Regions from separate parts of the Salinibacter ruber DSM 13855 genome, predicted to be linked through region 2. Evidence: riboswitches for the same ligand, from Rfam matches in the RefSeq annotation. Region 2 holds a riboswitch; the other holds the start of a gene.
The links. A riboswitch is a leader RNA that binds a small molecule or an ion and turns the genes downstream of it on or off. The one in region 2 is predicted to bind S-adenosylmethionine.
Positions count from the first base shown of each region.

Region 1: it holds a riboswitch for S-adenosylmethionine, as region 2 does, so the genes downstream of both, SRU_RS06190 (trans-sulfuration enzyme family protein) here and SRU_RS02540 (O-acetylhomoserine aminocarboxypropyltransferase/cysteine synthase family protein) in region 2, are expected to answer to the same signal.

Region 1 is NC_007677.1:1,453,333-1,468,972, forward strand. It holds gene SRU_RS06165 (choice-of-anchor B family protein) at 332-2,722, shown strand; gene SRU_RS06170 (YncE family protein) at 2,810-3,883, shown strand; gene SRU_RS06175 (FG-GAP repeat domain-containing protein) at 3,935-5,773, shown strand; gene SRU_RS06180 (hypothetical protein) at 5,800-6,150, opposite strand; gene uvrB (excinuclease ABC subunit UvrB) at 6,510-8,585, shown strand; gene SRU_RS06190 (trans-sulfuration enzyme family protein) at 8,661-9,887, opposite strand; SAM riboswitch class I at 9,984-10,102, opposite strand; gene rpmE (50S ribosomal protein L31) at 10,281-10,535, shown strand; gene SRU_RS06200 (thymidine phosphorylase) at 10,683-12,050, shown strand; gene SRU_RS06205 (PspA/IM30 family protein) at 12,118-12,906, shown strand; gene SRU_RS06210 (hypothetical protein) at 12,983-13,468, shown strand; gene SRU_RS06215 (hypothetical protein) at 13,505-14,455, shown strand; gene SRU_RS06220 (hypothetical protein) at 14,478-15,080, opposite strand; gene moaC (cyclic pyranopterin monophosphate synthase MoaC) at 15,129-15,640, opposite strand, start outside.
Region 2 is NC_007677.1:634,807-650,446, forward strand. It holds gene SRU_RS02495 (PAS domain S-box protein) at 1-1,555, opposite strand, end outside; gene SRU_RS15395 (hypothetical protein) at 1,652-1,855, opposite strand; gene SRU_RS02505 (PAS domain-containing protein) at 3,385-5,535, opposite strand; gene SRU_RS02510 (efflux RND transporter permease subunit) at 5,756-8,971, opposite strand; gene SRU_RS02515 (four helix bundle protein) at 8,968-9,465, opposite strand; gene SRU_RS02520 (efflux RND transporter periplasmic adaptor subunit) at 9,567-10,817, opposite strand; gene SRU_RS02525 (efflux transporter outer membrane subunit) at 10,876-12,366, opposite strand; gene SRU_RS02530 (TetR/AcrR family transcriptional regulator) at 12,407-13,084, opposite strand; gene SRU_RS02535 (peptidylprolyl isomerase) at 13,388-13,876, shown strand; SAM riboswitch class I at 13,984-14,100, shown strand; gene SRU_RS02540 (O-acetylhomoserine aminocarboxypropyltransferase/cysteine synthase family protein) at 14,226-15,638, shown strand.

The sequences.
Region 1 (15,640 bases), 820 kb from region 2:
CGCTCCGTCTCGGTGCCGGCCTCCGCTCGTCGAGACCATCCCTTTATTTTTTGCGCGGCGAAACGTTATCCTTCCCGACGGGCAGAGAAGATTGGTCGGGTCCCGTTCCGAGCCGCTACCTCCTGACTGGGAGGCCCTCTGCGTTGGGGGCCGGACATCAGGCCGTGGCCGGAACGTGAAAGGCCTTCCAGAGCGCCCAGGTCTCATTACGAGGGTGTGAAGAATACCTGGTGGCATCTCCGAAACCCCATCGACGGAGATGGCTATGATGAGATGTCGTCTAGTCTTGACTCTCGCTTCGTACTTTCCGCGGATACCTCCTTCGATCCTCATGAAACGAATATCGCTCCTCCTCAGCATCGCACTTTGTCTCGTGGTCTGGGGCCTCCCCGCTTCGGCCCAGACGACGCCCACCGGCTCGGCCGTTCAGATGAACGGCTTTAGCCGTGCCCTCGATGTGGAGGGCAACCGGGTGTTCGTGGGAGAATCGCAGAATATCCACACTCCCGGGCGGGTGTACGTTTACGAAGACGAAATGGACGGCTGGACGGAAGCCGCCTACTTCGAGGCGACCGACGGTGAAGTCGGCGACAGCTTTGGCTCGGCCCTCGACGCGGCGGGCGATCAGGTCGTCGTGGGGGCCCCGTCGGCCAACGCCGCCTACGTGTTTGAACCGGGCGCGGACGGATGGGCCCAGAGCGCTCGCCTGACGGCTGCCGACAGCACCTCGGACTTCGGGCAGAGCGTGGTGCTGGACGGCGATCGGCTCTTCGTCGGTACCTCCGCGACCGTGTCGATGACGGAGGGGGACACGCTGACGACCGGTGCCGTCCACGTCTTCGAGCGGCAGGACGGGACTTGGCAGCAGACCGAGACGCTCCGGAGCGAGAAGGTGGGGGCGGACGCAGGGTTCGCGAGTGCCCTGCTCACGTCCGGGGATCACCTGCTCGCCACGGCGCCGCAGCACGAGGGAGGGGCCGTCGTGGCCTTCCACCAGGGCACCGACGGCTGGACGGAGCTCCAGACGGTCACGCCCGGTGAGCTCAGCAGCAACGCCCGATTTGGCACGGCGATCGAGGCTGTCGGGGATCAGGTGCTCGTCGGCGCCCCACGGGCCTACGACGCAACGGGGCTGGCGTACACCCTCTCGTTCGATGCGGAGGCGGAGAGCTGGTCCGTCGACGGACGGCTTCTTCCGTTCGACGGTGCATCCCGTCACCTCTTCGGGGCGGCCTTTGCCTACAACGGCACGGACCTGTGGGTCGGGGCGCCGGGCGCGTCGGACCGGAGCGGGGCCCTCTACCGCTACGGACACAACGAGGGGGCCTGGACCGGCGTCACGCGGATGACGCACCCCGGGACGGAATCTGGCAATGGACTGGGGGCCACGCTCGCAGGCAATGAGGATGTGCTCGCGACGGGGCTGCCGGGGGACGACCACGGAGCCGGCACGATGGGGCTCTATTCCATCGCGTCCGGCGAGTGGACCCGAACAACCCCCATTGCCCCCTCAACCGGACAGGCCCTCAGTGCCATGACGGGCGAGGAGCGAGACTGCGCGGACGGCAGCGTCGCCCAGTTCTCCTGTGAGAACGTTGACATGAAGTCCTTCCTTCCCATCGACAACATCGGGGGCGAGCGCGGGATCGACCTGAACGACATCTGGGGCTGGACCGACCCGGAGACGGGCACGGAGTACGCCCTCGTAGGCCGGACCGACGGAACGGCCTTCGTGGACGTGAGCGACCCCACAAACCCACAGTACGTCGGCGAGCTTCCGCTCACGGATGGGGCGCGCGTGAACTCCTGGCGCGACATCAAAGTCTACGACAACCATGCGTTCGTGGTGGCGGACAATGCCGGGGATCATGGCATGCAGGTCTTCGATCTGACCCGTCTCCGCGACGTGGACGCCGACCAGATGCCCGTGACCTTCGACCACGACACCCTCTACGACCAGGTCAACAGCGTCCATAACGTGGTCATCAACAAGCAGACGGGCTACGCCTACGCCGTGGGCAGTAGCGGCGGCGGCAAGACCTGTGGCGGCGGGCTCCACATGATCAACATTCAGGACCCGCTCAACCCCACCTTTGAGGGCTGCTTCTCCGACCCCTCCACGGGCCGCTCCGGCACCGGCTATAGCCACGATGCCCAGTGCGTCGTCTACGAAGGCCCGGATCCCGAGTATCAGGGCCGCGAGATCTGCGTCGGCTCCAACGAGACGGCGATCAGCGTCGCGGACGTGACGAACAAAGATGATCCGAAGGCCATCTCGACGGCCTCGTACCCGGACTACGGCTACGTCCACCAGGGCTGGTTTGACGAACAGCAGCGCTACTTCTACCAGAACGACGAGCTGGATGAGGCGCAGGGCAAGGCGAGCCAGACCCGGACGCTGGTGTGGGACATGAAGGACCTTGACAACCCGAAGCTCGTCAACCAGCTCATGCTTCCTGAGGAGTCGATCGACCACAACCTGTATGTGAAGGGATCGACGATGTACCAGTCCAACTACAAGAGCGGGCTGCGCATCCTCGACATCAGCGACCGCGAAAACCCGGAAGAGGTGGCCCACTTCGACACGCAGCCGTACGACGAAAACGGAACGGGCTTTCAGGGCTCCTGGAGCAACTACCCGTACTTCGAAAGCGGCATCATCATCGTGTCGAGCATTGGTGAAGGCCTGTTCGTGCTGGAGGAATCAAAGCAGGAGCTCTAGAACAGGGTATCGGGGGCCCCGCCGAGGGCATCGTCCGCGTGGTCCCACTGGTTTGATTCTCCTGAACCAATATCCTCACGCATCATCATGCGCCGTTTCCTTTCGGTTTTGATCGTCGGCATGCTCCTGTGCGCCACACTTCCGGCGTGGGGGCAGGCCTCAAGTCCGAAGCTGTACGTGTGCAATCAGGGCGAGGCCACCGTCTCGGTGATCGACATGGCGTCGATGGCCGTCGAGACGACCGTCGACCTCAAGGAACGCGGGTTCTCGGAGAACGCGAAGCCGCACCACGTCGTGGCCGAGCCCGACGGGAGCCACTGGTACGTGAGCCTGATCGGGGCGAACACGATCCTCAAGATGAACCGGCAGAATGAGATCGTCGCGCGCCTTGACAACTTCGAGGTGCCGGGGCTTCTGGCCCTCGACCCGTCGAAGGATGTCCTGTACGCGGGGCGCTCCATGAGTGCCGTAAACCCGCCGAAGAGTCTGGGCATGATTGAACGGTCCGACATGGAGATCATGGAACGGGTCGGGACGTTTTTTCCGCGTCCCCATCCCCTGGCCGTGACGCCGAACGGGGAGCACGCCTTCATCGCGAGCCTGGGCACCAACCAGCTGATGGGCATTGACACGGACACGCGCGAGACGCAGCTGACGCGGCTGGAGGGGACGACCCAGACCCCGGTCCAGTTTGCGGCGACGGCCGACGGGTCGACCCTCATTGCCGGGGGGCAGAAGACGGGTCAACTTCTCGTGTTCGACGCCAGTGAGGCCCCAGCCCTGTCTGTGACCGACACCCTTGCGGTGGGAAGCCAGCCGTGGCATCCCGTCATCGGTCGCCAAAGCGGTCTGGCCTACGTCCCGAACAAGATGTCGAACTCCATCAGTGTGGTGGACGTCGACAACGCGTCGGTGCAGGCCACCATTCGGGGGGACGGCCTCGCCCAGCCCCACGGCACGGTCCTCTCGGCCGACGGGCAGCATCTCTTCGTGTCGAACAACAACCGCGAGGGCACCTACGAGCCCCGTGGAGACAATCCCGAGGCCGGAACGGTGACGGTGATCGACACGCGGACCAACGAGATCGTGAAGGTGATCGAAGTGGGGACCTATCCCACCGGGGTGGGCACCTTTGGCGGGGCGCAGCCCACTGGCTCCTAGCGGCCGGTCGAATCCTCGTGCTCCGCTGATGTGACCGCTCCTTCAGTTTTGATGCCACGCATTCGCGCCTTCCTCGTCGGCCTCGTCGGGATCGTCCTGGTGGGCTGTGCCGGGTCCTCGCAATCGGTGTCTCCGGATGCCTCGTCGGCCTCGTTTCCGGACGACTACCAGCGCGTGGTGGCGCCGTCCATTGAGGTCGCCGACACCGACGGCGCCCTCATTCCGAACCCGTTCTACGGCGGCTTCAACGCGCCGCGCCCCCAGTTTGTGGACATTGACGGGGACGAGGACTCGGATCTCTTTGTCCAGGAGCGTCCCGGCCAGCTCGCGTTTTTCGAGCACGTCACCGAGGGGGACTCGTCGCGCCTCGTGTGGCGTACGGACCACTACCGGGACCTGCAGATCGGCGAATGGTACCGGTTTGCGGATCTTGACCAGGACGGGGTGCCCGATCTGCTCACGGAAGAGCCGTACAGCCATCTCCGCGCCTACCGGAACGTCGGCTCGGCCACGGCGCCGACGTTTGAGCTGTACGCCGACACGTTGCGGACCGTGGAGGGGGAGCCCATCTTCTCGGACCGTCAGAACATCCCGAACGTCACGGACCTTGGCTGCAACGGCCGGCTGGATCTCTTTCTGGGGCGGCTCGACGGGACCATCACCCGCTACGAGTCGGTCGACGGGACGAACGGCATGCCCCAGTTCGCCCACGTGACGGACGAGTTTGAGGGCATTAAGATTGTCGGGGGGACGGGCCAGAAGGGGCCGTCGCTTCACGGGGCCAACACCCTCACCTTTGCGGACGTGGACGACGACGGCGACTCCGACTTGTTCTGGGGCGACTTCTTCGAGCCTGGACTGCTCCTCATCGAGAACACGGGGACCTGCGGCAACCCCGTTCTCAGTGGACAGCCGGAGCGCTTTCCGTCGTCGAATCCGCTTTTGACCAGCGGGTATAACGCCCCCGCTTTCACCGACTGGTCCGGCAATGGACGCCCCGACTTGTTCGTCGGGGTCCTCGGGGGATCGAGCGGGTCCAACAGCAGTCTCGCGGACAACTTCTACTTCTACGAGCACACGGCGGACGGATATCAGCTCCGGACGCGCCAGTTTGTCGGGGGGATCGACGTGGGGAGCGAGAGCACCGTCGCCCTCGGGGACATTCAGGGAGACGGCCAGACCGACGTGCTCGTGGCAAACAAAATCGACCCGACCCAGGGCGAGACTTCTCTGGTGTACCCGCTGACCCCCACCGGTGACAAGGGGCCCCCTCGCCTCCGGAAACGTTCGCCCCTGGACTTGCCGGACGCGTACCGCTACGCCCCGGCCCTCGGCGACCTGAACGGCGACGGGGCCGACGACCTCATTCTCGGGACCTGGCAGGGCGCCCTCTCCTACCACGAGAACCAGGGCGACGGCACGTTCGACGCGGTCGACGGGGCCCTGGATGGCCTGTCGGGCGGGAGCAACGTCGTGCCGGCCCTGGGAGACGTGACGGGCAACGGCGCCCCGGATCTCGTACTGGGCACTGCGAGCGGGACCCTCACGCTCCACCGCAATACGGGGGGAGAGGCGTCCCCGAACTTTGCCTCGGAGGGCGTCACGCTCGCAGAGCTGAACGGACGGGCCGCCCCCACGCTCCACGACGTGACCGGCGATGGGCGGTTGGACCTGCTGGTCGGGACGAAGACGGGACTGGTCCTGCTTCGGAACCAGGGCGGCACCGATGGCCTGGAGTTCGGGCCGCCCACCTCAGTTAACCTCGACGGCATTCCCCGAAATGCTACGCCAGTCTGGGGGGACCTGGATGGGGATGGCAGAACGGACCTCGTCGTGGGCGGAAAGCGTGGTGGGCTCGTCCTCTTCCAGCCCTCGGCCGCCACGGAGTAGAGGGACTTGGGGCGCTCGTGCCGGGGTCACCATAGCCCCGTAAGCACATCCCCGAGTGAGGTCGACGAGGAGGTGCCGTCGTCCGGGTTGGACGCCCCTGCCTCGTCCAGTGCCTGATTCAAGGCGCGCAGGCCAGAGCGGAACTGGTTCGTAAGCCGCTCGCGCGTCTCCTCCGAAAGGGCCTCGTACGCCCCGTCCCGAAGGGCCTTCAGGGCGCGGCGGTGGTGCTTCCGGGCCCGTTGCAGTTCATCCTCGGGCCGGCCCCGCAACTGCTCGACCGCCTCCTCAAGACTCGACGCGGGACGGTCGAGAGGCAGCTTGGCGGGCGAAAACGAGCCATCGGAATCGGGAGACGCCTCGTCAGACTGAGCGGACACCGTGGGTGCAAGCATATTGGGCAGAGCGTAGCAATGAGCGACGTACCGACGGGCATGTGAACACGCGCCGGCCTGCCGACTCAGACCGACGCAGAATAGAGGTAGGCATTTTTTCAATGTGGAACCGCTTCCAAATTAGGAGTGCGCCCACATCTTTTTGTCAGAAACCGGTCAAGATTCAGCGACGAGTTCTGGAATGTACGGTACACCTCCGTTGAACCGCCTGTTGGGGACCCCGACTGGACCGTGACGTGGACGATGACGTCGGTGAAATTTCTGGGGGAACGGCCAAAACCCAACAGATGCGAGCGGATTCAAACCCTTTGTGATTCTTCCCTGCAAACAACCGCGATGCGGACATGACGGAGGTCCTGAACGACCGGACGGATCAGTTTCAGCTCGAGTCGGACTTTGAGCCCATGGGCGACCAGCCGCAGGCGATCCGCGAGCTCGTGGACGGGGTCGGGAGGGGCGACGAGCACCAGACCCTGCTCGGGGCCACGGGGACGGGCAAGACCTTCACCGTGGCAAACGTGATCGAGGAGGTGAACAAGCCGACCCTCGTCATGAGCCACAACAAAACCCTGGCGGCCCAACTCTACGGGGAGTTGAAGCAGTTCTTCCCCAACAATGCTGTTGAGTACTTTATCTCGTACTACGACTATTATCAGCCGGAGTCGTACATCGTCCCCAACGACACCTACATCGAGAAGGACGTGGCCATCAACGACCGCATCGAGCGGTTGCGGCTCCGGGCCACCTCCGAACTCGTCAGCGGGCGGGATGACGTGATCGTGGTGGCGAGCGTGTCGTGCATCTACGGCCTCGGTTCGCCCGCGGAATTCCAGAAGGAAATCCTGCCGTTGGAGCGGGGCCTGGAGGTGGAGCGCAACGACCTGCTCCGCCGTTTCATCGACCTGTTCTACGAGCGCAACGACATCGAATTCACGCCCGGCACCTTTCGGGTCCGCGGGGACGTGGTGGACATCTTTCCGGCCTACCGCGAAGAGATCGCCCTTCGAATCGAGTTCTGGGGCGACGAGATCGACCGCCTGGCCCTGTTCGAGCCGGAGAGCGGGCGCGAACTGGAGGAGGTGAATCAGTTTACCCTGTACCCGGCGCAGATCTTCGTCACCCCGGACGATCGCTTGGAACGGGCCATCGAGGACATCAAGGAGGAGCTGCGCTGGCGGCTGGCGGTGCTGCGGGAAGAGGGCAAGATGGTGGAGGCCCAGCGCCTGGAGCAGCGCACCATGTTCGACCTTGAGATGATGCAAGAGGTCGGCTACTGCTCGGGCATTGAAAACTATTCGCGGCACCTGACCGGCCGCGAGCCGGGCGAGCGTCCCTACTGCCTGCTCGACTACTTCCCGGACGACTTCATGCTGGTGGTGGACGAGAGCCACGTCACGATCCCGCAGGTGCGGGCCATGTACAACGGCGACCGGCAGCGCAAGCTGAAGCTGGTGGAGCACGGCTTTCGCCTCCCGTCGGCCCTCGACAACCGCCCCCTCACGTTCGAGGAGTTCGAGGAGCTGACGCCGCAGACCATCTACATGAGCGCCACCCCCGCCGACTACGAGCTAGAGCAAAGCGGAGGCGTTTTCGTGGAGCAGGTGGTGCGCCCCACCGGCATTCCCGACCCGGAGGTCGACGTCCGGCCGACCGGAAATCAGGTGGACGACCTGATGGAGGAGATTCGCAAACGCGCCGAGAAGGGCGAGCGCGTGCTCGTAACGACCCTCACGAAGCGGATGACCGAGGACCTGGCCGACTACCTCGACAGCTACGGGGTGGACGTCCGCTGGATGCACTCCGACATCGACGCCCTCGAACGGGTGGACATCATTCGGGGGCTGCGCCTGGGGGAGTACGATGTGCTCGTGGGCGTGAATCTCCTGCGGGAGGGGCTGGACCTGCCTGAGGTGTCGCTCGTAGCCATCCTCGACGCGGACCAGCAGGGCTTTCTGCGCTCGGAGACCTCGCTGATCCAGACGGCCGGCCGTGCCGCTCGCAACGTGAACGGGGAGGTGATTCTGTACGCCGACGAGATTACGGACGCGATGCAGAAGATGATTGACGAAACGGAGCGGCGCCGGGAGCGGCAGCTTGAGTACAACGAGACACACGACGTAACGCCGGAACCGATCCGGAAGTCCCCCGACGAGATCAAGATGGGCACGGCGATCGCCGACGAGAAGAGCGAGGGGGAAGAGTCCGGCTCCCGGCACCACTACGGCAGTCCGGATCAGCTCTCCAGCGAGGTGGCCGACCCGGTGGTCGAGTACCTCTCGGAGGACCAGAAGGAGGACCTCGTCGACCAGATGCGGGAAGAAATGGAAGAGGCTGCCGAGAACCTCGAGTTTGAGCGGGCCGCCGAGCTCCGAGACAGCATCGAAGAGCTGGAGGAGGAGCTCGCCGAGAGCGGAGAGTAGAATGTTGAGGCGGGGGCGCAGGGAGGGCAACGGCCGCTCGCTTCCGGCCCCCGCCGGGACCGTCGACGGATCTCCTCAGCACGTCCCCTCCGAGGCCGGGGCTTGGGCCTCTGCGGAAACGGGCGTGTCGTGCCCGCTCGCTGCCGCCTCGGCGCCCGCCGCCGTCAGGGCCTGACTCAGGTCTGCCCGGAGGTCGTCGGTCGACTCGATGCCGACGGAGAGACGGATGAGGCCGTTGGTGATGCCCGCCGCCTCCCGCTGCTCGGGGGCCATCGACGCGTGGCTCATGGTGGCCGGGTGCTCGATCAGCGACTCGACGCCCCCTAGCGACTCGGCGAGGGCAAAGACCTCGGTGGAGCGCAGCAGCGCTTCGACGTCCACCTGTTCGTCGTCGACGAAGAAGGAGACCATGCCGCCGTAGCCGTTCTGCTGAGCGCGTGCGATCTCGTGGCCGGGATGGTCGTAGAGGCCCGGGTAGCAGACGCGCTGCACGGCCGGGTGCTCGTCCAGAGAGCGCGCGAGGGCTCGCGCATTGGTTTCGTGCTGGCGCAGGCGGACCGGTAGGGTCTTGGCCCCGCGGAGGACGAGCCAGCTGTCGAACGGCGCGGCGACGGTGCCGTGCGCATTGGCCGCAAAGTCAACCCGATCGGCGAGGGCCTCCGTGCGGGCAATGATGGCGCCGCCCACTACGTCGGAGTGGCCGTTCAGGTACTTCGTCGTCGAGTACACCACGAGGTCGGCCCCGTAGTCGATGGGCCGCTGCAGGAGGGGAGAAAGAAAGGTGTTGTCGACGACAAGCAGTAGATCGTGTGCGTCGGCGAACTCGGAGAGGGCCTCCAGGTCGACGATGCGAAGAAGGGGGTTGGAGGGCGTTTCCACCCACAAGGCCGTCGTTTCGGGCCGCACGGCGTCGGCAAGGGCGTCGCGGTCCGAAAGGTCTTCGTAGGAGACGGAGAGTTTGTCCTGATCGTCGAGACAAGAAAAGAGGCGCTCGGTGCCCCCGTAGCAGTCGTGCGCACAGATCAGGTGCGCACCGGCGTCGAAGAGCGACGTGACGGTCGACACGGCGGCCATGCCGGTGGCGCACGCCACGGCGCCGGCCCCGCCGTCGAGGTCGGCCAGCGTGTCCTCCAGGGCCGCCCGCGTCGGGTTGCCGCTACGGGTGTAGTCGTACCCTTTCGTCTCGCCGACATCTTCAAACTGGAAGATGGCCGACTGGTAGAGGGGGGGCACGACGCTATTGAACGTGTCGTCGAGGTCCTGCCCAGCGAGGGAGAGCGTTGTTTCCGGGTCCAGGTCCATAAGAAAAGTCGTCTCGGTGAGTGAAGAAGCGGGGTGGCCTCACCAAGACGACGACAGAGGACCTCAAGGACGCACGCTCGCGTGCTCGAAGCAATCCTCTCATCTGTCCCCACGCGGGGCGGGGCAGGAGTTGGCACCAGGACGACCCCTCGCGTGGAGGGGTCCGGTTGCCACGACGTCATCGGGCCTGTTCCCTCAGTCGTTCTTGATGAGACAAATTCATCCTAAGAAACGGGGGGCGGGGTGTCAAGAAGCCGATGCGTCGGGGCGTGCGGCCCTCGCTCGTTCTTCACGCACGGGCGACACGTCCCCGAAACTTTTGGGGGACGATGTCGTGCACCAATGTCGACGATGCCTCTTGACTGACTGAGCGAGTCCACCGACGGCCCCATTATGCAACACGATCTGCACCCCGAGTACAGCGAAGTAACCATCCAACTCGCGGACGGCTCCGAAATCACGACCCGGTCCACGATGGAGACCGACTCGTACGAGACCGAGGTCGACTCGACGAATCATCCGTTCTACACCGGCCGCCGTCAGTTCGTCGACACGGCCGGCCGCGTTGAGAAGTTCAACCGCCGGTACGGGCTCACCGATGACGACGAGGGAGACGACGAAGAGACGGAAGACGCCGCCGACGAGTAGGGGGCCGTCTTCATTTCAAACAGTGAAGGTCACCTGTGCAAACGGGTGGCCTTTTCGTTTTTCAGGGGAGGGCCTGTCGGAGGCCGGCGGTCGGGGTCCAGGCATGCCCCCGCCCCTCGTTCCACCCACCCACCATTCTCCAGTTGTATGAGCAGTGTCAACCCCGTCCCCCTCATCGCGGCCAAACGTGACGGCGAGTCGCTGTCGAAGGCCGATCTCAAGGCCCTCGTGGACGGCTATACCGAAGGCACCGTCCCCGATTACCAGATGAGCGCGTTTTTGATGGCGGCCTACCTCAACGGCCTCTCCGCTGCGGAGGCGGCCGCCCTGACCGACGCGATGCTCCACTCGGGCACCCACATCGACCTCTCCTCGGTGCCGGGCACCAAGGTGGGCAAGCACTCGACGGGCGGGGTGGGCGACAAGGTGTCCCCGATTCTCGTGCCCCTCGTCGCCAGTTGCGGCGTGCCGGTGGCCAAGCTCAGCGGGCGCGGGCTCGGCCACACCGGCGGCACCATCGACAAGCTCGAATCCATTCCCGGATTCGGTACGGACCTGAGCGTGGAGCGGTATCGGCGGCAGGTGGAAGAGGTGGGCGGGGTCATCGCCGGGCAGACCGGGGCGGTGGCCCCCGCCGACAAGAAGATTTACGCGCTCCGCGACGTCACGGCCACCGTCGACTCGATCCCGCTCATTGCCGCCTCGATCATGAGCAAGAAGCTCGCGGAGGGCAACGACGCCCTCGTGCTCGACGTGAAGTGCGGGCGCGGGGCCTTCATGAAGACGGACGCCGACGCGCGAACGCTGGCCGAGACGCTGGTTGCCATCGGGGCCGAGCACGACACGCCCGTCGTGGCGGTCATGACGAACATGGACGTGCCGCTGGGGCGGGCCGTGGGGAACTGGCCCGAGATTCGAGAGGCGATCGCCTGCCTGCGGGGGGAGCACGCCGACTCCGCCCTCATGGAAATTGTCCGCGGCCTGGCCGGCGAGATGATTGTTCTGGGCGGCGCCGCGGAGACGCCGGCGGAGGGCCGGGAGAAGGCCCGCGCGGCCATCGAAAGCGGGGCGGCGCTGGATCAGTTCCGGTCCCTCGTTGAGGCACAGGGAGGAGACCCGACGGTCCTCGACGATCCGGACGGGCGGGCCGACAGCGCACCGGTGGCGGAGGTCACCGCCCCGCCCGACGCGGGAGGGTACGTCGCGGACCTCGACGCCCTGTCGATTGGGCAGGCGGCCGTGAAGCTCGGGGCCGGACGCCAGACAAAAGAGGCGTCGGTGGACCCGATCGCCGGCCTGACCCAGCTCAAGAAGCCCGGGGATCCGGTCGACGACGGAGACGTGCTCGCCCGGCTTCATGCCGGCGGAACGCCCGACCTGGAGGCCGTTCGGGCCGCCGTGCGCAGCGCGTATACCTTCTCCGACACGCCTCCGGCCGCCGCCCCGGCCCTGCAGGCCCGCTACGACGCCGAGGGCTGGACCCGTCTGTCGGAGGGCGCCGCGGAAGAGGTGTAACAATCCACTTCCGTGCAAAGTATATGAACTGCACATTCGCCGATCCTTCGACACCGCCCCCCTTGCCATGTCTATCTGGTCCCGATTCAAGCGCGCAGTAAAGTCGCTCTTCGGCGGCGCCGTCTCGGCGATGGAGGATCCGCGGACGATTCTCGAACAAAACATCCGGGAGCTCAACGATCAGGTCCCGGAGATGAACGAGAACATCGCCACGGTGAAGGCGAACAAGATCATGCTCGAGAAGGAGGTCAAGAAGACAAGAGACCGGGTCGAGCAGCTTTCCAACCGTATCAAGACCGCCCTCAAGTCCGACCGCGAAGACATTGCCAAAAAGTATGCGAAGCGGCTCGAGGACCAAAAGGAAAGCCTCGAGCGGACGGAGGAGCAGCTCAAGGGCGCCGAGCGGGCCTACGAGAAAGCCCTTAAGGTCAAAAAGGCCTTCATGCGCGAGAAGGAGCAGAAGATTCAGGAGGCGAAGGATGCCCTTCGCCAGCACGAGCGGGCGCAGTGGCAGGCCGAGATTGCCGACACGATGGAGCAGTTTGAGGTGTCGGGGCTAGACCAGACCCACGACGAGATGGTACGGCGCCTGGACGAGGAGTCGGCCAAGAACGAGGCCCGGATGGAGATGGCCCTCGATTCGGTGGACACCGAGGCCCTCCAGATTGAGGAAGACGCCGAGGAGCTGCGGGCCCAGCAGGTCGTCGACGAATTCAAGGCCGACATGGGCATGGTCGACGAGGAGGAGACGCTGGACTCGGAGTCCGTGGAGGAAGAGACGATTGACCTGCCCGAGGACGAAGAGATTGAGGAGCCGTCGAAGACCATCGGCAAGCAGCGCAACAAGTCGGAGTAGTCCGGTTTCGGGCGATTGCTGATTGACAAGTCTGAACGCCTCGACCCAGCGCGCACAAACCGCCCCCGACCTAGCCATGACCGACGACGAATTTCAGCGGCTGAAGGAGACCGAGAAGCGGCACCTGCGGGCCAAAAAACGCCTCCAAACGACCCTCGATCAACTGAAGCAGCAAGAGGAGGTCCAGGGCGTCGTGCGGCGCATGACGCAGGGCGCCCGGCGCCTGCTGGCCGAGACCGAGTCGCTCGTGGATCGGCTGCGGGGGGCGGTCGCGGAGCAAGAGGCCCGCTTCGAGGTGGCCCTCGACGACGAGTGGGAGGAGGACGAAGGGCTCCGTGAGGCCGAAGAGGCCCTTCGGGACGAGCGCGCCGAGCAGCTCGTCCGTCGGATGAAGGCGGAGGAGACCGAATCGTCCACGCGTCCGGGGGCGGCGCCCGGTGCCGACGACCTGTCTGCCTCCGGGGCAAAAGAAGAGGCGGCGGAAGCAGACGAGCCGGACCCGGAGGGGCCCGACAAAACCATCGGCCGCATGGGCGACCTCCGTGCCGACGACGCTTCGTAGCCCGAACAGCTTCGTAGCCCGAACAACTGCCCCGTCATGGACGACGACATCAACTACACGAAGGAGGCCCTCTTCAACACCTGGAATTTGGTGTTTCTGATCACGGTCGTGGCCGTGGCGGCGGGCCTCGGGCTGATCGGGGTTCTTCCCGCCTGGCTGCCGGAGCTCCTCCTGTTGCTGGGGGGCGGGGCGGAGCTCCTCTACCTGGGGGTGATGCCGCGGCACGACCGGTTTCAGCGGTACATTCGCGCCGAGAAGCGCTCCGAACAGCACCAGGCGCCGTCCCAGCGCGAAATTTTCAGCCAGCTCCGCAACCAGAGCCAGCGCCGCTACGCCAAGCTCCGGAAGCTCAAAGAGCAAATCCAGGCGAACTACCAAAAGCTCAGCTACGCCTCGCAGGGCATTTTGGGGAGTCACGTCGACAAGATCGACGGCCTGCTGGACTCGTACCTCGATCTGCTTCACCAGCGGGAGCGGTATCGGGCCTTTATGGACAGCGCCACGGAGGCGCAGATTCTCGAGTCCATCGACGCGCTGAAGAAGGACATGGCCGACGACGCCGAGCGGGTGCGGGCCGTCAAGCAGCGACGGCTGAAGGTACTGGAGCGCCGGCTGGCGCGCCTCCGCAAGGCCCACGAAAACCTGGAGATCATCGGCGCGCAGCTCAGCACCATCGAGGACGTGGTGCGGTACATCCACGAGCAGTCCTGGACGCTGCAGAACCCGGAGGAGGTGACGGCCCAGCTCGACACCCTGCTGCAGGAGGTGGAGGAAACCCAGAGCTCCATCCGCGAGATCGAAGACGTATTCGCTGCCCCCACCGACTACCTCGACGACGAGATGGCGGAGGACCTGGATGCGCTCGACGCGGAGCTGGACGGGGCGACGGACGGGGCGCTTGACGTGCCCGACAGCGACAATGGGGCCATGTCCGATTCCGAAGACACGGCTACGGAGCGGTCGTCCCAGTCCCGAGTTCGGGAGTAGCCGCTGCAGAGTACTGGCGGCCTCATTCAGACGATTCGGCTGCGGACCCGAGGGGCGGTACCCCCCGTCGCCCGTAGGCGAGCACAAGCTTGAGGTGAGCGACCGTCGGGTCGACCAGGCCGAGTGAATCCAGTCGTTCTTGAGGGGTCTCTGGAAGCTTTGGGGGACTCACGCGCCCCATCCACAGCTCCATCTTGTCGCCCAGTGCGTGGGGCCCCGGGAATTGGCCGTCGGGCAGGTGCGTGGTGTAGAAGGCGCGCTTCTCCTCAAGCCGGGCGCGCACCTCCTCGGCCACCTCCGAGAGCTCCGGGCGCTCCTCGGCCACCATTGCCTTCCCGAGGAGGTAGTTCCGGTACGTGAACGGAAGGTCGAGCAGCGTGTCGATGATCGTTGGGGCCCGGTCGGGCTCCTCTTCGAGCCCGACTTCGGCGGCCCGCGCGGTGGCCGTGGCGATGAGGCAGAGCGTCTCCTCGGCCACGAGCTCCGGGTCGGCCCCCTCCATGTCGCCGATGCTTTCGAGCACGGCGTGGGTCAGGTCCTGCGTGAGGCCCAGGGTGCCAACCGTGGCGAACGACGTGAAGCGGGCCACGCGGTCGAGGGCGGCGTCAGGGTCGTCGGAAGACATGGGGCGGCCGGCTGAGGGGAAGGAAACCGTGGTCGGGCGGAGACAGGGCTAGGATTCGGCGGGGGACGTGTCCTCGGACTTGCTCTTCCAGTTCCCACTTTGTCCGCCGGTCTTGGCGCGCAGGTGCACGTCGCCGATGCGGATGTCCTTGGTGACCGACTTGCACATGTCGTAGATCGTAAGGGAGGCGACCGAGACCGCCGTCAGCGCCTCCATCTCCACCCCTGTTACGCCGAAGGACTTCGTAAAGGCCCGAACATCGATGGCCTGCTCGTCCTCGTTGAACGTAAAGTCGACCTCCACGCCGTTGATGGTGGCGTCGTGGCAGAGGGGAATGAGCTTGTCGGTCTGTTTGGCCCCCATGATGCCGGCGATCTGGGCGGTCGTGAGGACGTCGCCCTTCTCGATGTCGTGCTCCCGGACGCGCCGGAACGCCTCCTCGCCCAGGTGAACCCGTCCGGCGGCGACGGCCGTCCGGGCGGAGTCCGACTTCTGGGACGCGTCCATCATGCGGACGCCTCCTTCGGGATCGGGGTGGGTAAGTGTAGAAGGATCGGCCA
Region 2 (15,640 bases):
TCTCCCAGAAGGATTGCCCCACCACCTCTTCCCGGCCTGCGTTGATGAAAGAAAGGGCCGTGTCGTTCACCCTGCGGAGCGTCCCGTCCAGGTCGAGGAGGCCGGTCAGGAGGTTCGGATCCTGAAAGACCGCTTCGAACTGGCGCTCACGGCGGCGCAGTTTCTGTCTCCGTCGCCGCCTCTCGGTCACGTCCTGGTAGGTTCCGATCAGTCGCTCCGCGTCGCCGTCTTCGTCCCGCAGGATGCGTGCACGGGCCTGCACATGTCGGTCTTCTCTGTCGGGCCGGCGAATTCGGTATCGGACCTGGCAGGTCTCTTTGTCGGGGGTCCCCAGGACGCGGGCCATTGTGTCCTGGAGATGTCCCCGGTCGTCTGGGTGGACGTGCCCGAGGAGTGCTCCGGTTGTCTGCGGGGCCGCATCGACCCCAAAAAGGGCCTGCGTGCGCTCGTCCCACACGCGCCGGTCGTCCGGAATGGACCACTCGAACACGCCGGCGTCGGCGGCGCCGAGGGCCACCCGGAGGCGCGTCTTCTCCTCGGCAAGGGCCGCACTTTTCTCCTGTACGGAGGCTTCTGCCTGCTTGCGCTGGTGAATGTCCTGGGTGATGCCGGCCAGCTTCACGGGGGCATCCAATGCCCTTTCGTCCTGCGAGGAAAACGGGGGGCGCCCGATAACCTGTACGGCGGTTTCGACCCACCGGGCGGTTCCGTCCGGTCGAAGAACGCGGTACTCCCCGCGCCAGCGCCCGTGCTCAAGCAGGTCACGGGCGGTTGGAAGCTCGGGCTGATCCTTCGGGTGCGCCGCCGACCGCCAGAGCATCGGGTCTCGGACAAACGCGTCGGTGGGGCGGCCGAAAATGTGCTCTTCCGAGCTGTTCACGTAGGCCAGTTCATGCCGGACGGGCTCGGCCTCGCTCGAGCCGGTAGGATGAATCCGCACTTCCCAGACCGCGTCGTCGAGGGACGCAAGCAGCTCATTGAGTCGCGTCTCGTCCGACTCGGCGCCCCCCTGTTCGACCGCGCTGATTTTCTGTCGGCGGCGCCGCTCTAACTGATCGACCCCCATCTGCGCCAGATCGTCCAGTCCTGTGAGTTGTCGCTCCGAGGGCGCGCGCGGCTCGGTATCCAGCACGCAGACGGTCCCCAGCACGTGGCCGTCCGGGGTGATCATGGGGGCGCCGGCGTAGAAGCGGACGTGGGGATCCTCCGTAACGAGCGGATTATCGTCGAACCGCTCGTCCTCGGTCGCGTCCTCCACCACGAGCCGCTGGCCCTCGTCGAGGGTGTGCACGCAGAAGGAGGCATCGAGCCCAAGCCCCTGCGCGTCGAGCCCGATGCAGGCCTTGTGCCACTGTTTCTGGTCGCCGACGAAAGTGACGAGCCCAATGGGAACGTCCAGTAGGGCCGCCGCGAGGTCCGCAATGCGGTCGAACGTCTCCTCCGGGGGGGTGTCGATGACGTCGTACCGGCGTAGGGCCTGGAGGCGGCGGGGATCTATTCGTGCGTATTTGCTGCTTGAGGAGGAGAGATTCGAATCAGGGGGACCAGTGGGCATGGGGCGCGTCGGGGGTAGGGAAAAAGCAAAACTTCCGTGCCGTGCGTCCCCTCGAGACACCGGGGCCGCTTCGTGCACGCGTTTGCGGAGTGCCCCTTAGCCGTTGACCTGGCGGTAGGGAGCGAGGTGCCGGCGCAGGGCCGCCCGGTCGGGATCGGACAGGTGGGCATACCGGACGATGCCGACACCATCCAGGTCGGCCACTGCCATTGCGTCGGCCCGAGTTGCCGAGAGGGTCAGCACCACACTTCCGTCGGCGAGGGCCCACTGCTCTTCCGCCGTTGCGGGAGAGCGGTCCACCACGCAGAACCAGTCCGTTACCGGAGGGGTAGGCGGGTCAGAATCTTCTTTCGATTGGCGAAGGGTAACGGTTGGGCAAATGCGAACGGGTCTAGGGGGTGATAAGGAGGGACGCAAACTGGGATGCCTCGGGGCAAAGTCCGGAAGAATCTTCCGTCTGTTGTAGGGCAACAAAAATGCCAGTCTTTTCTTTTGGGCTCACTTCGGACGCCCGTACGCTTCTGTTATATTCTATTTTAAAGTTTTCTCCTTTTTGAGAGGATGAGGGGTGCCCTTACGCTTCAGTACACGCGCCGTCGTCTTCTCGGAGAAGGACGTCGCTCCGATATGGTCTCTGCGTCGGTAATTTCGCCCCCTGCGTTGAGAGTCTCTGTAAGGCAGTCGGTCCAGCCGCGTGTTGTAGCAGCGTGGTTGTTGACCAACAGTCCAGCGCCGGTCGTCCTTCCGCTGGATCTCTCCGGCCCCGATCGACTTGCTTGACGGCGGTGGGTCGGTCTAGGGCGATTTACACAAGCAGCTTTTTGGCTCTTCCGGACTCGAATCCTGCATCGTAAGGAATGCTTTCTTATAAGATATACTCCAAAAGATTCCCTACGCGGTGACATACACTCACGTGTCACCGGGAAAGGTGCAGCTGATGCCCGTCCAAATGCGATGGCCTCGTAAAATTCAGCCATCTCTGTGTACCGTCGCGTCTTTCATGCCGACCAGGTGTTGAGGAGCCATGCCGTCAAGAGCGGCCCAGGCGAGAAGGCAAATGCATTCTGGGGCCGCCTGCGCCGACATGGGCGCTGCCTCCGTGCCCACTCGAATCTCCCCGCGCGTCTACGGCCGTTCCTGGAGCCAGCTCGCCGTGATTGCACAGCGGCAGGGCAACACCGCGGATCCAAACTCCGCCGACGAGGGGGATTGCCGGTTTGCGTGTTCGGTCCCGTCAAACGGCGGTTGACCGTCAGCGGGATCTGCGAGCAGGCGGAAGACTACTTCGTGGAGTGGTGTCCCGACCTGCCCGCATAAGAGAGCTGCAATCGTCGTCTGAATCGGTGGGTGTCGTTTTTGCCCCGCTCGCTCCTCTCGGATATCAGCTGCACAAAGACACAGAAAGAGGGGGGCGGAGCTGCTAAATCGACGCCGATTACACTGGCAAAAGGACCGCGGGCTTCCTGAGTGAAAAGGAAATTCTGGAGGGATAAGAAAATTCTGGGCGGCAGGGGAATTGCTGAAACGAAGAAAAGTCGCCACAAGCTTCACTCGGAGCCCCTGTGACGATGGCCAAAGCCTTCTCGTCCTGTCGGATGAGTCCTACACGAGCACAGGACGTGAATCGGGTAGCTCCGGTGCGCGGCCGGAAAAAACGCTACAAAAAACAATCCGGACTCGTGCCGGATCGTGCGGGCCCCCAGGCCTGTGCGTCGCCTGGTGAGGAGGTTAAGACGAGGGGGCAAGATTCGGAATCTGGTGGCGGGTCAGGAGCCCCCCTGTCTTCAACATGGCCCCCTGAACATAGCCCCCTGGGCCCAGGCGGACGACTACGAGCGAATTTCGACCCCGGTAAATTCGAACCGGGCCCCGCCATCGGGAGACTCCGTGAGGCGGACGCCCCAGCCGTGTGCCTCGGCGATGCGCTTCACGATCGAGAGCCCGAAGCCGGTCCCCTGTTCCCGCGAGGTTTCCCCGGGCTTGAACGCCGTCTCGCGCCGGGCAGGCGGAACGCCGGGCCCGTCGTCCTCCACGTACAGGACGGCGTCGTCGGCACGCCCGACCCGCACCGTGACGTCGCCCTCGCTGTGCTCGACGGCGTTGCGGAAGAGGTTCTCGAAGACGTGCCGGAGGCGGTCCGGGTCGCCCTCGATCGTGCACGCGTCGTCGACGATCAGGGACGCCGCGTTGGTCTCGACCATGTCCCAGCACTGGTCCGCGATGTCCGTCACCGAAACGGGCTCGAGGGATTCGGCCTCGTTGCCGCGCCGGGCGAGAACCAAAGTATCGGAGATGATGTCCTCCATCCGGTCGAGGGCCTCGTGCACCTTCCTGCGGTGGAGCTCCTCATAATCAGGATCCTCGACGGACAGCGTGGTGCGCATCTGCGCGACGTTGAGCGGGTTGCGGAGGTCGTGGGCCACGATGCCCGCAAATTCGTCGAGGCGCTCGTTCTTGCGGCGGAGCTTTTCTTCGCGGTGCACCTGGGCGGTGACGTCGCGGGCAATGCCGACGATGCGGGTCACTGTGCCGTCGACGACGACCGGCGCGAGCTTGGTCTGCCAGATGCGCGGCCCCGCGGGCATGTCGAGCTCCTCCTGGTAGGAGATGGGCGCCCCGGCCTCCACGCAGCGGTGGTAGTTCGCCTCGAGCTCGGCGCCGAGGTCCGGGCCGAGAACCTCCCGGGGCGTCTTGCCCCGGACGGATTCCGAGTCCAGTCCCGTCGCGGCCTCGTGGTACGGGTTGAGCCGCTCGAAGCGAAATTCCGTGCCCGACTCCTCCTCCTCTACGTCGAGGAAGAAGATGGCGTCCTCGGCGTTCTCCAGGAGCGCGTGGTACTCCTCGGTGAGCGCCTTGAGTTTGCGTTCCTTCTGGAGCTGCTCCGTCACGTCGCGGGTGAGGGCGATAAAGCGCTTCTCGCCGCCGATCTCCGTCTTGTCCACCCACACCTCGATCGGAAACGAGGAGCCATCCTTGCGGCGGTGGCGGCCGCTTTTCTTGGCCCGGTCGCCGACCTCCATGGTCCTCCAGGTCTCGCGCAGCTCCTCCTGAGACAGGCCGACCTCGAAGTCCGCCACGTTCATGGACCGCAGCTCCCGGTACGTGTAGCCAAGTTCGTCGACGGTCTGCTCGTTGACGTCCAGGATGTGTCCCTCCGCGTCGTGGATCACGACGGAGTCGGGAAGATTCTCGAACAGCGACTTCAGGCGCTGGCGACTGCCCTCGAGGGTCTTCTCACGTCGCTTCCGCTCGGTGATCTCCCGGCTGATGCCGACAATGCCCACGATGGCGCCGTCCTCGTCGCGGTGCGGATACCGGTTCTCCAGAAAGACGTGCTTCGTGCCGTCGATGAACCGGGTGGCCTCGTAGGAGTCCGCGGTCCCGTCCGCGAGAATCTGCTCGTCGATCCGGCGGATTTCGGCGGCACTCTCGGCATCGAACAGGTCTTCGGCGCGCTTTCCGACGGCCTCCTCGGGGGGGAGCCCGACAAGGTCGGCGGCCGCCTCGTTCACGAACTGGTAGCGGCCCGCCCGGTCCTTGACGTACACGGCCTGGGCGGTATTTTCGATGAGCGCGCTGAGCTGGCGATTTTTCTGCGCGAGCTCTTCCTCCGAGGCCTTGCGGTCCGTGATGTCGGTGAAGTAGAGCGACAGTCCGCTCTCGTCGGGATAGACGCGGACCTCGAACCAGCGGTCCAGGCCCGGGTCGTACCGCTCGAAGGACTGCTGCTCCTGGGTCGCCAGCGCCAGGTCGAGGGCGTCCTCCGCGGCGGTTTCCTCCGACTCCGGGAAGGCGTCCCACACGTGCCGGCCGATCAACTGCGCCCGGTCGGCATCTAGGATCTGCTCGGCCCGGTCGTTGACGTAGGTGTACCGGAGGTTCGTGTCGAGGGCCACGACGCCTTCGCTCACGCGCTCAAGAACGGTGCTTCGTCGCAGCGCCTCGTCGTCGTTAAGGTTCTGCACGGCGGGGGAGATCATGTCGGCGGAGAACCGGGTGGGGCGTAACGGATGCGTGCTTGATCTGTCACGAATCATTTCGCAATGACCATACCACCCCGGCGGGCCGCCCGGTCACGTCCTGGATGCCTCCGCACCCCCCCAGACAGGCGCTCGCAGGAAGCAGGTGGGCGGCAGTCGGTTGCGCGGGCCGGTCCGGAAGTGGGAAGGGCCCCGGACGGAAACATTTGCCGTTCCCCGTTCAGGCGGACGGGTCCCCTGCGTGCCGTTCCTCGTACGGCCCGAAGTGCTTTACCGGCTCGTCGTAGCCGAGGAGGCGGGTCTGCACCCACCCGACGGCACGGTCCTGAAACATGGCGATCGAGGGGACGATCATCATGAGGACGGCGGTGCCGAAGACGATGCCGACCCCGAGGCTCACAGCCATCGGGATGAGGAACTGGGCCTGCACGCTCTGCTCCACGATGATGGGGAAGAGGCCCAGGAACGTCGTCAGGGACGTGAGCAGGATGGGGCGGAAGCGCATCTGCCCGGCCCGGACGAGCGCGTCGGGCCAGTCGCGGCCCTCGGCGCGCTCCTCGTTGGCAAAGTCGAGCATCACGAGCGCGTCGTTTACGATGACGCCGCTGAGGCCCACGATGCCGTAGATGCTGAGCAGGCCGAGCTGGATGTCGAGCATCAGGTGGCCCAGCAGGGCCCCGATCCAGCCGAACGGAATGGTGCTCATGATGACCAGGGGCTGGAGGTACGATCGGAAGGGAATGGCCAGCAGGGCGTAGATGGCAAACAGTGCGAGCAGAAAGCCGATCACGAGGGCGCTCTGCGCCTTGCGCTGCTGCCGCTGCTGCCCGCCGAAGGTAAAGGTGGCCCCCGGAATCGCGCGCTGAATGTTGGGGAGCACGCTGGACTGGAGGCTCGCTTTGACCGCGTTGCCGGTCGTGACGCCCGGGTCCACGTCGGCCGTCACCGTGACGACCCGGCGGCCGTCCTGCCGGTTGATCTGCGAGGGGCTGTACCCGAACGACACGTCCGCGACCTCCTCCAGGGGCACCTGCGCCCCAGCGGCCGTCCGGATGCGGTAGTCGCTCAGGTCCTCGATGGAGTTGCGTTGGTCGTCGGGCAGCCGGGTGTAGACGCGCACCTCGTTCTGTCCGCGCTGGAGCCGGTAGGACTCCAGCCCGAAGAAGGCGGCGCGGACCTGGCCGGCGAGGTCGTTGAGCGAGAGGCCGAGCGTCCGGGCGCCCGGCTTCATCGACAGTTCCAGCTCCCGCTTGCCCTGTTCCTGGTCGGACTTGATGTCGAACACGCCCCCGAAGCGGGCCAGGGAGTCCTGCACGGCGGCCACCGTCCGGTCGAGCTTGTCGGGCGTGGGGGCCGACAGCTCCACCGAGACGGGCTTGCCCACCGACACGACGTTGGCGGTGAACGAGAGCGAGCGCGCGCTGGGCACCCGTCCGGTCTCCGCGCGCCATCGCTCCTCAAACTGCGCGGACGTGATGTCCCGCTCCTCCGGGTCGATCATCTCGAAGCTCACCTCGGCCACGTTGGCCTGCGTGGCGGTAAAGCCGCCCGCGCCGGGGTCGCTGTTGGCCTGGGGCTGACGGCCGACGGCCACGTACACGTTTTCGACGAGGTCCTGTCCGGCCTTCGCTTCGAGGGCCTCGATGGCCTCGTACCCCGTCTCTTGCAGGCGGGCCGTCATGCGCTCGGTGGCCTCCGGCGTGGTGCCCACCGGCATCTCCAGCTGGGCCGTCACCAGCTTCCCCTGCACGCTGGGGAAGAAGGAGAACCCGATGTACCCGTTGCTGGCGAAACTGAAGGAGATGAACAGTAGCGACACGCCCGCCACGAGGGTCACGCCGTAGTGCCGGGTGGCGAACCGGAGGGCCGTCGTGAGCGGGCCGCGCACGAAGGCCCAGAGCTGGGCGGCCACCCACCGCCGCACCCGGTTGAGCGTGCGGATCGGGAGGGTGGGGGTGCCCGGTTCCTGGTCCGGACGTTCCGACAGGTGGTAGGGGAGGATCAACAGCACCTCCACGAGCGACAGCAGCAGGACGATGATGACGATCGTGGGGATGTCCCCGAGAAATTTGCCGATCGTGCCGCCGATGAAGAGGAGGGGAGAGAAGGCGGCGACGGTCGTCAAGACGGCGAAGATGACCGGGATGCCGACGCGCTGCGTCCCGCGAATTGAGGCCTCCAAAGGATCGCCTGTGCCCTCCTGCTCGGCGTACACGTTCTCGCCCACCACGATGGCGTCGTCGACCACGATGCCGATGGAGAGAATGAAGCCGAAGAGGGACAGGAGGTTGATCGACACGTCCAGGTACTGCATGAGGATGAACGTGCCCGTAAACGACAAGAAGATGCCGACCGAGGTCCAGAAGGCCAGCCGGGGGGCGAGGAAGAGGGTGAGCGTGAGGACGACGAGGAACAGCCCCAAGATGCCGTTTTCGATCAGCAGGTTGAGCCGGCTGCGGAGGCTCTCGGCCTGGTTCTGCCAGATGGCGGCCTGAACCCCGGCCGGAAGAGACGCCTGCAGGTCGTCGTCGAGGTACGTTTTGACCGTCTCCTCGATGTCGAGCACCTGCTCCTGCCCCGTGCGGAAGACGTTGAGGATGGCGGCCGGCTCGCCGTTGAAGCGCGTGATGAGGTCGGAGTTTTCGGCAAATCCGTCCTGAATGCTTGCGACCTCACCGAGGCGCACCTTTGTGCCGTCGTCGCGGGTGAGGGCCACGATGTCCTCGAAGTCCTCCTTCGTGTAGTTCTGGCCCTCCGTCCGGATGACGATCTCCTCCTCGTCCGTCTCTACGCTTCCGCCCGGCAGGTCGAGGCTCCCCTCCCGCACGATCCGCGAGACCTCCGCGAGGCGCATGCCGTACTTGCGAAGCGCCTCGCGGGAGGCCTCCACGGAAATCTCGTAGTCCCGCACGCCCCCAATGCGCACGAAGGAGATCTGCGGGTTGCGCGTCAGGTCGTCCTTCACGCGCTGGGCGAGCTCCTTCAGGGTGCGCTCGCTCGCGTCGCCATAGAGGGCAATCTGGAGCGCCTGCTGCCGGTTGGTGACCTCCGTGACGATCGGCTGCTCGGCCTCCTCCGGAAACGCGGTGATGCGGTCCACCTCCGACTTGATGTCGGTGCGGGCCCGGGAGAGGTCGGTGCCGCGCTTCAGCTCGGCGGTCACCACGCCGCTGTTCTCGGTGGCGGTCCCCAGAATGCGGTCGATGCCCTCGACGCCCTCGATGCGGTCCTCGATGCGGCGGACGATGGACTGCTCCACCTCTTCGGGCGAGCCGCCGGGGTAGGTGACCTGGATCTGCACCGAGTCGAGACTAAACTCGGGGAAGACCTCCTGCACGGTGGTGAAGGCCGCCGCGCCGCCCCCCAGAAGGAGCAGAAGCATCAGCAGGTTGGCCGCTACGCCGTTGCGGGCGAACCAGTCGATTGCTCTGTTCATCGTTGGAACGTTGGTACGTTGGACGTTGGAACGTTAGGCCGGAGAAGGTCACTCCGGTGTGTCCAGGTTGATTTGGTACTCGACGCTTTTCTCCCGGACGCGGGTTTCTCCCGGACGCGGGAGGCATTGGGTTTCGATTCCAGGTACTGAATCAGCCGAAATAGCTGTCGGGAGGCCTTGTCGGCGAGGTCGTAGGTGGCCTCGAACTCGGCGTCGGACAGGTAGCCTTGATCGGAGGCGACGTAAAGCTGTGCGCGCACCTCGCCCGCTGACCCTCGGGCCCGGCCGAGATGATCCACGAAGATGCTCTGCGTTCGGCTCTCAAAGCCCTCCGCAATGTTGCTCATGACCGACACCGAGGCTCGCTGGATCTGGTCGCGCCGCCCGAAATCTTTGGCAAAAGGCTCCTGCTGGGTGTGCTTGTAAACGCGGTTGGTCAGTTTCCGGGCGGTTTTCCAGACCTCAAGTTTCTCGAAGCGCTCGATTGTGGCCATGGCGTTGAAACGTTTGCACGTTGAACGTTGGAACATTGTGGGGTTGAAAAGCACCTCAGAAGTAAGGTCTTTGTTGTCAAAACGTTCAACGTTTCAACGTTTTAACGTTCAACGCGAACAGCCATGCTGTCCGTTTGGACGCGCAGGTCCGTCGTGATGACGCGGGCGTCCGGGTCGAGCGTCGGGGCGAGGTAGGTGTTCTCCTCCACCGTCTGGATGGGCTCGACGGTGCGCTCGGCCAGCATCGAGTCCCCGACCGCCGTCCACACGACCGGCGGCTGGCCCGGCTCGCGGGTGTGGACCGCCCGGCGGGGCACCACGTGGTAGGTGCCGTTCCGACGGCCTTCGATGTCGACCGTCGTGTAGGTGCCAATGGCCAGCGGGGGGCGCGTTCGGCCCCGCGGCTCCGGAGGGACTTCGGGCCGCCGCGACTGGATGGTGGGGGCTTGGTTGTACGGCTCCGGCACGCGCACCACCACGTCGACCGTCCGGGTCCGCTGGTCGATGGCCCCCTCGACCCGATGGACGCGCCCCTCCCACGAATACGTCTGGTCGCCGTACGCGCTGGTCACCGTGGCCGGGAGCCCGGCGTCGGCAGACTGCCCACTCGTCGCCCACAGGTTTTCGATGAGGGCGGCCTTGCGGGACGGCAGGGACACGACGACTTCGGCCGCTTCCGTGCCGTAGACCGTGGCGACCGGCGTGCCCGGGGCGACGTACGCGCCGAGGTCGGCCTGCTTCTGGCGCACCATGCCGTCGAAGGGCACCTGGAGGCGGGTGCGCTCCAGGTTGGTGCGCGCGTTTTGGAGAGCGGCCCGGGCACTTTCGAGGGTGGACTGGGCCTGTGCCACCTGCGGCTCGTTGAAGACGAGCCGCCCGAGCTCGGTGCTGTCGGGGGCGGGCGTCTCGCCGGTGCGGCCCCGGAGGCGCTCGTAGTCTTCCCGGGCGGCGCCCGCCTCCTCCTGGGCCTGCAGGAGCTGCACCCGGGCCTGGGTCACCTGCGCCTCGGCCTGCTGCACGGCGCTTCGGTAGTCGGCGGGGTCGATGCGGGCCAGGGTTGCCCCGGCGTCGAACCGGCCGCCACTCACGAGCGCGTCGGAGACGTCCACGAGGCGCCCTCCGACCTCGGCGGTCAGCTCAATCTCGCGGACGGGCCGCACGGTTCCGGTGCCGCGCACGAGGAGGCTGCCGGCACGCACGTCCACGGGAACCGTCGAGACCAGGGGGGACTGCGGCGGCGGGTCGCTCGTCTCCGGCGCCGGGGCGAACACAGTGAGCAGGGCCACGACGACGGCGGTGCCGAGAAGGAGGCCGCCCCCGATGAGGGCCCACTTGAGGGTGCTGGTGTCCATAAATCGAAGGGGTCAGTCAAAAAAGAGGCCGGACGATGGCAAATCAGGAATCCCCGGGCTACCGGAACAGGCGCGGATCGTCGACAGGCTCCGCATCCGTCCACGGCCCGCCGAGCGCGCGGTGAAGGGCAAGGCGCGCGTTGGTCACGGCCCGCCGAACGCCTGCCAGGCGGGTGCGGGCCTGCAGGAGGGTGCGCTCCGCGTCGATCAGGCTGAGCACATCCCCCACGCCGCGCTCGTAGCGGTCGCGCTGGGCCTGGAACGCGTCTCGCGCGGTGTCGACCTGCCGCTCCACCTCACGGTAGCGCTGGCGCTGCTTCTCGTAGGCCACCAAGGAGGCCTTCACCTCCTGAAAAGCAGTCAGGACCGTCTGCTCGTAGCGTGCGGCCTGCTGCTTGTAGCGGGCTTCGGCAGCGTTCAGGTTGGCGCGGAGCTGACCGCCCTGAAACAAGGGCGCCGTCAGCTGGCCGGCAAAGCTGGCGAATACCTGGCCGGGGTCCACCAGGTCGGCCAGCTCGCTGCTCTGCGTCCCGCCCTGCCCGGTCAGCGACAGGCTCGGCAGCATCTCGGCCCGGGCCACGCCGATCTCCTGGCGGGCCGCCTCCAGGCGGAGCGCCGCCCCGCGCACGTCGGGCCGCTGCATCAGCAGGTCCGCGGGCAGGCCCGCGGGCACCGGCTCGGGGGCAAGGGGAACGGTCATCGAGTCCGGCAGGAGCGCGCGCTGCTCCCCGGCGAAGCGGCCGAGGAGCGTTGCAAAGCGACTCTGGGCCTCGTAGAGCCGGCGTTCGAGGTCCGGCTGGTCGGCCTGGGCGGCCTGCAAACTCTGACGGACGGTGTACAGCTGAAACGACGGCACGAGGCCCCGCGCGTAGCGGTCCTCGGTCACGGCGACTCGTTCCTCCAACAGGCCGACGGTGCGCTCCCCGAGGCGCACCTGCCGCCGGAGGGACGCGATTTGGGCGTACGTCGAGATCGTCTGACTGATGACCGAGAGGCGGGCGGTCTGCAGGTCCGCGGCCGTGGCGAAGTACTGGCTGAGGGCCGCCGTGCGCTGGCTCCGCACGCGGCCCCAGAAGTCGAGCTCGTAGGAGAGGCCGAGCGTGGCCTGGTAGTCGGTAAACTCGAAGCGGTCCGGGCCCTGCCCCCCGCCGATGGCGCCCCCGATGCCGGTGTTGGCGGGCTGGTTCTGGTAGTTGCCCTGCCCGTTGGCCGTGACGCTCGGAAACAGGGGGGCCCGTGCAATCCGGAACTGCGCCGCCAACTCCTCAACGCGCCCCTGGGCCTCCTCCAGATTGAGGTTGGCGGCGAGGGCGGTGTCGACGAGGGCCGTGAGGGACGGGTCCTCGTACGCGGCCCACCACCGCGTGGCGTCGTAGGCGGCCGTGTCGGCGGCCGCGGCCGGCAGGGTGGTGTCGCCGGGGGCCGCCTCAAACCGGTCCGGAAGGTCCTGCTCGGCCTCCGGGGTGGACATCTCCGGGGTCATCGAGCATCCGGCCACAGTCAGCATCCCCAACAGAAAGCTGGCGATAAGCAAGCGAGAGCCTATCATTCAGTAAACGTTTCGACGTTGAACGTTTGAACGGATAACGCTACTCACGGGGGGCGGCCCGGGACCCACTTCCTCCCTCCGGTCGGGGCGCAAGGCCGTGGTAGATGAGGTCGAACAGGTGCTCCTTCCGGGCCTCCACGAACGCGCCCCAGTCGTCCTCTGCGTCGGGATGCATAATCTGCACGGTCGGCCGCGCCATGAAGAAAAAGAGGCAGGTCGAGACGACAGAGAGCACCGTGTGCTGCGGGTCGACATCCCGAATCTCCCCGGCGTCCACGGCCGCCGCGATGGTCTCGACCAGGATCTGGGGCGGGGCGTCGCCGGCGTTGGTTGCCTCACGCAGGTGGGTGCCGAGCAGGCGTCCCCCGGCGAGATTCTCCTGCACCATCAGGCGCATGGCCGCCTCGTCGGACCGGACGAACTCGACGTACCCGTCGATGAATGCGCGCAGGGTGTGCTCGAAGGTGGAGGCCTCGCGCAGCGACGCACCGAACGAGGCCATGAACCGCTCCACCGTGTAGGTGAACACCTCCTCGTACAGCGTCCCCTTGTCCTGGAAGTAGTAGTGCAGCATCGCCTTGTTGATGTCGGCGGCGTCGGCGATGGCCTGCATCCGAGCCCCGTGCCGGCCCTCCCGGGCAAACACGTGGAGCGCCGCGTCGAAGATCTGCCGCTCCGTCTCGGAGTACTCGGAAGGAAAGGGGGAAGGGGGAGGCATGGAGAGCGCATCTGGGGCAGAAGTGATTGCTGTAATCGAGGGCCCACTGCTTGGTTCAACCAAATGGTTAACTGTCGTGTAAAGAAAGGCGTCCCCTCGGCGGGGCGTGGCGGACCAGGGGCGACGTGAAGGAGGCGCGGGTTCGCCGAAGGGGACAAGAGCTGTCCGGTCGCGCCCCGGACCCGTCGCAGGGGCGGCAATGGGCTTTCCGGAAAGACGACGGCAGCCCCGAAACACCACCCCGCGCCTGCCGTCGGACAGGAGCGATTACACTTGCCTTTTTGCCGATGTCCTCTTCTCGCCATGGCCGACCATCCGCAGTGGGACCACCCGCCCGACCTCCAAATCGACACGGACGCCGTCCACGAGGCGACCTTCGAGACCAGCAAGGGCACGATCCACGCTGAGCTCTATCCCGAGCACGCCCCCCATACGGTCAACAACTTCGCCTTCCTCGCCGACGAGGGCTTCTACGACGGCACGCCGTTCCACCGGGTCATTGAGGGCTTCATGGTGCAGGGCGGCGACCCCACCGGTACGGGCCGGGGCGGACCGGGGTACGAGTTCGACGACGAGATCGACGGCAACCCACTCACGCACGAGACGGGCGTCCTCTCGATGGCGAATGCGGGCCCCAACACGAACGGCAGCCAGTTCTTCATCACGCGGGCGCCGCAGTCGCATCTTGACGGCAAGCACACCGTGTTCGGCGACGTGACCGACGGGCAGGACGTGGTCGACGCGATCGAAGAGAGCGACACGCTGAAGAGCGTCACCGTCGAGAAGCGGTAGCGCAGGCGACGCGCCGAAAACCGGCCTGTCTGCTTCTTCACAATCGAGCGTTGACATTGCCGGACGCAGCGCGTACTGTTTGCACTGCTACATTACTGGTAGCGCCACATTCATCCAGAAGGGTGAAGGGAGCAGGCCCGATGAAGCCCTGGCAACCGCCGTCGGCACCCCCCGACGGAAAGGTGCCCCATCCTGCCTCGACTGCTGTCGAGGAAAGATGAGTGGGACCCGCGACCCTTTTGGTTGCTGATCCCCATCTGCTTTCCTGGCGGCTGGGGATTTTTCTTTTGTCTCCGGTCGCGTCGGCACATAACGGAGCGCCCTCCGGGCCTGTCCTCGGCTCTTCTGGATGAGCACTTGCGTCCTCTTCATCCAGAGAGCCGATCTTTCTATGAGTGCCCAGAACGGACAGCACGACCCTCAGGAATCCGAGCGGCCCGACGCCCCCGAGGCGCCCCGCTACGAAACCCGCCAACTCCATGCGGGACAGGAGCCGGACCCGGCCACCAACGCCCGGGCCGTGCCCATCTACGCGACCACCTCCTACACCTTCGACGATGCGGAGCACGGGGCCGACCTCTTCGCCCTCGAAGAGTTCGGCAACATCTACAGCCGCATCATGAACCCGACGAACGACGTCTTCGAGAAGCGGGTGGCCGCGCTCGAAGGCGGCGTCGCGGCCGTCGCCACCGCCAGCGGGCAGTCCGCCCAGTTTTTGGCCCTCAACACCCTCTGTGAGCACGGCGACAACATCGTCTCCACGAGCTACCTCTACGGCGGGACCTACAATCAGTTCAAGAACTCCTTCCCCCGCCGCGGCCTCGACGTCCACATCGCCGACGGCGACGACCCCGACTCGATCGAACGCCTGATCGACGCGGACACGAAGGCGGTCTACCTGGAGACGATCGGCAATCCGCGCTTCAACATCCCGGACTTCGAGCGGATCGCCGACATCGCCCACGCCCACGGCGTGCCGCTGGTGGTGGACAACACGTTCGGGGCGGCGGGCTTCCTGTGCAGCCCGATCGAGCACGGGGCCGACATCGTGACGGCCAGCGCGACGAAGTGGATCGGCGGGCACGGCACCACCATCGGCGGCGTCATTGTGGACGCGGGCACGTTCCCGTGGGACAACGGCCGCTTCCCCGAGTTCACCGAGCCGAACCCCAACTACCACGGCCTGCAGTTCTGGGAGACGTTCGGCCCGGACGGCGTGCTCGACACGAACGTCGCCTTCGCGATGCGGGCCCGGGTGGAGGGGCTACGCGACTTCGGCCCGGCCCAGAATCCGTTCGGCTCGTTCCTCCTGCTGCAGGGCCTCGAAACGCTGTCGCTGCGCGTGCAGCGGAGCTGCGACAACGCCCTTGCGCTCGCCAAGTGGCTCCGAGAGCAGGACGCGGTGTCGTGGGTCAGCTACCCGGGCCTGGAGGACCACCCCTATCACGAGCGGGCGAATCGGTACCTGGAGAACGGGTACGGGGCGGTGCTCACGTTCGGAGTGGAAGGCGGTGTCGACGGCGGCAAGCGCTTCGTCGAGAACGTGGAACTGGCCAGTCACCTCGCCAACGTGGGGGACGCGAAGACGCTCGTTATCCACCCCGCCTCTACCACCCATCAGCAGCTGACCGAGGAGGAGCAGCAGGCCTCCGGCGTCGAGCCCGACATGGTGCGGGTCTCCGTCGGCATCGAGCACATCGAGGACATCAAGGCGGACTTTGATCAGGCGTTTGCGGAGCTGCCCTCGCCGGCGGCTTCGTGATG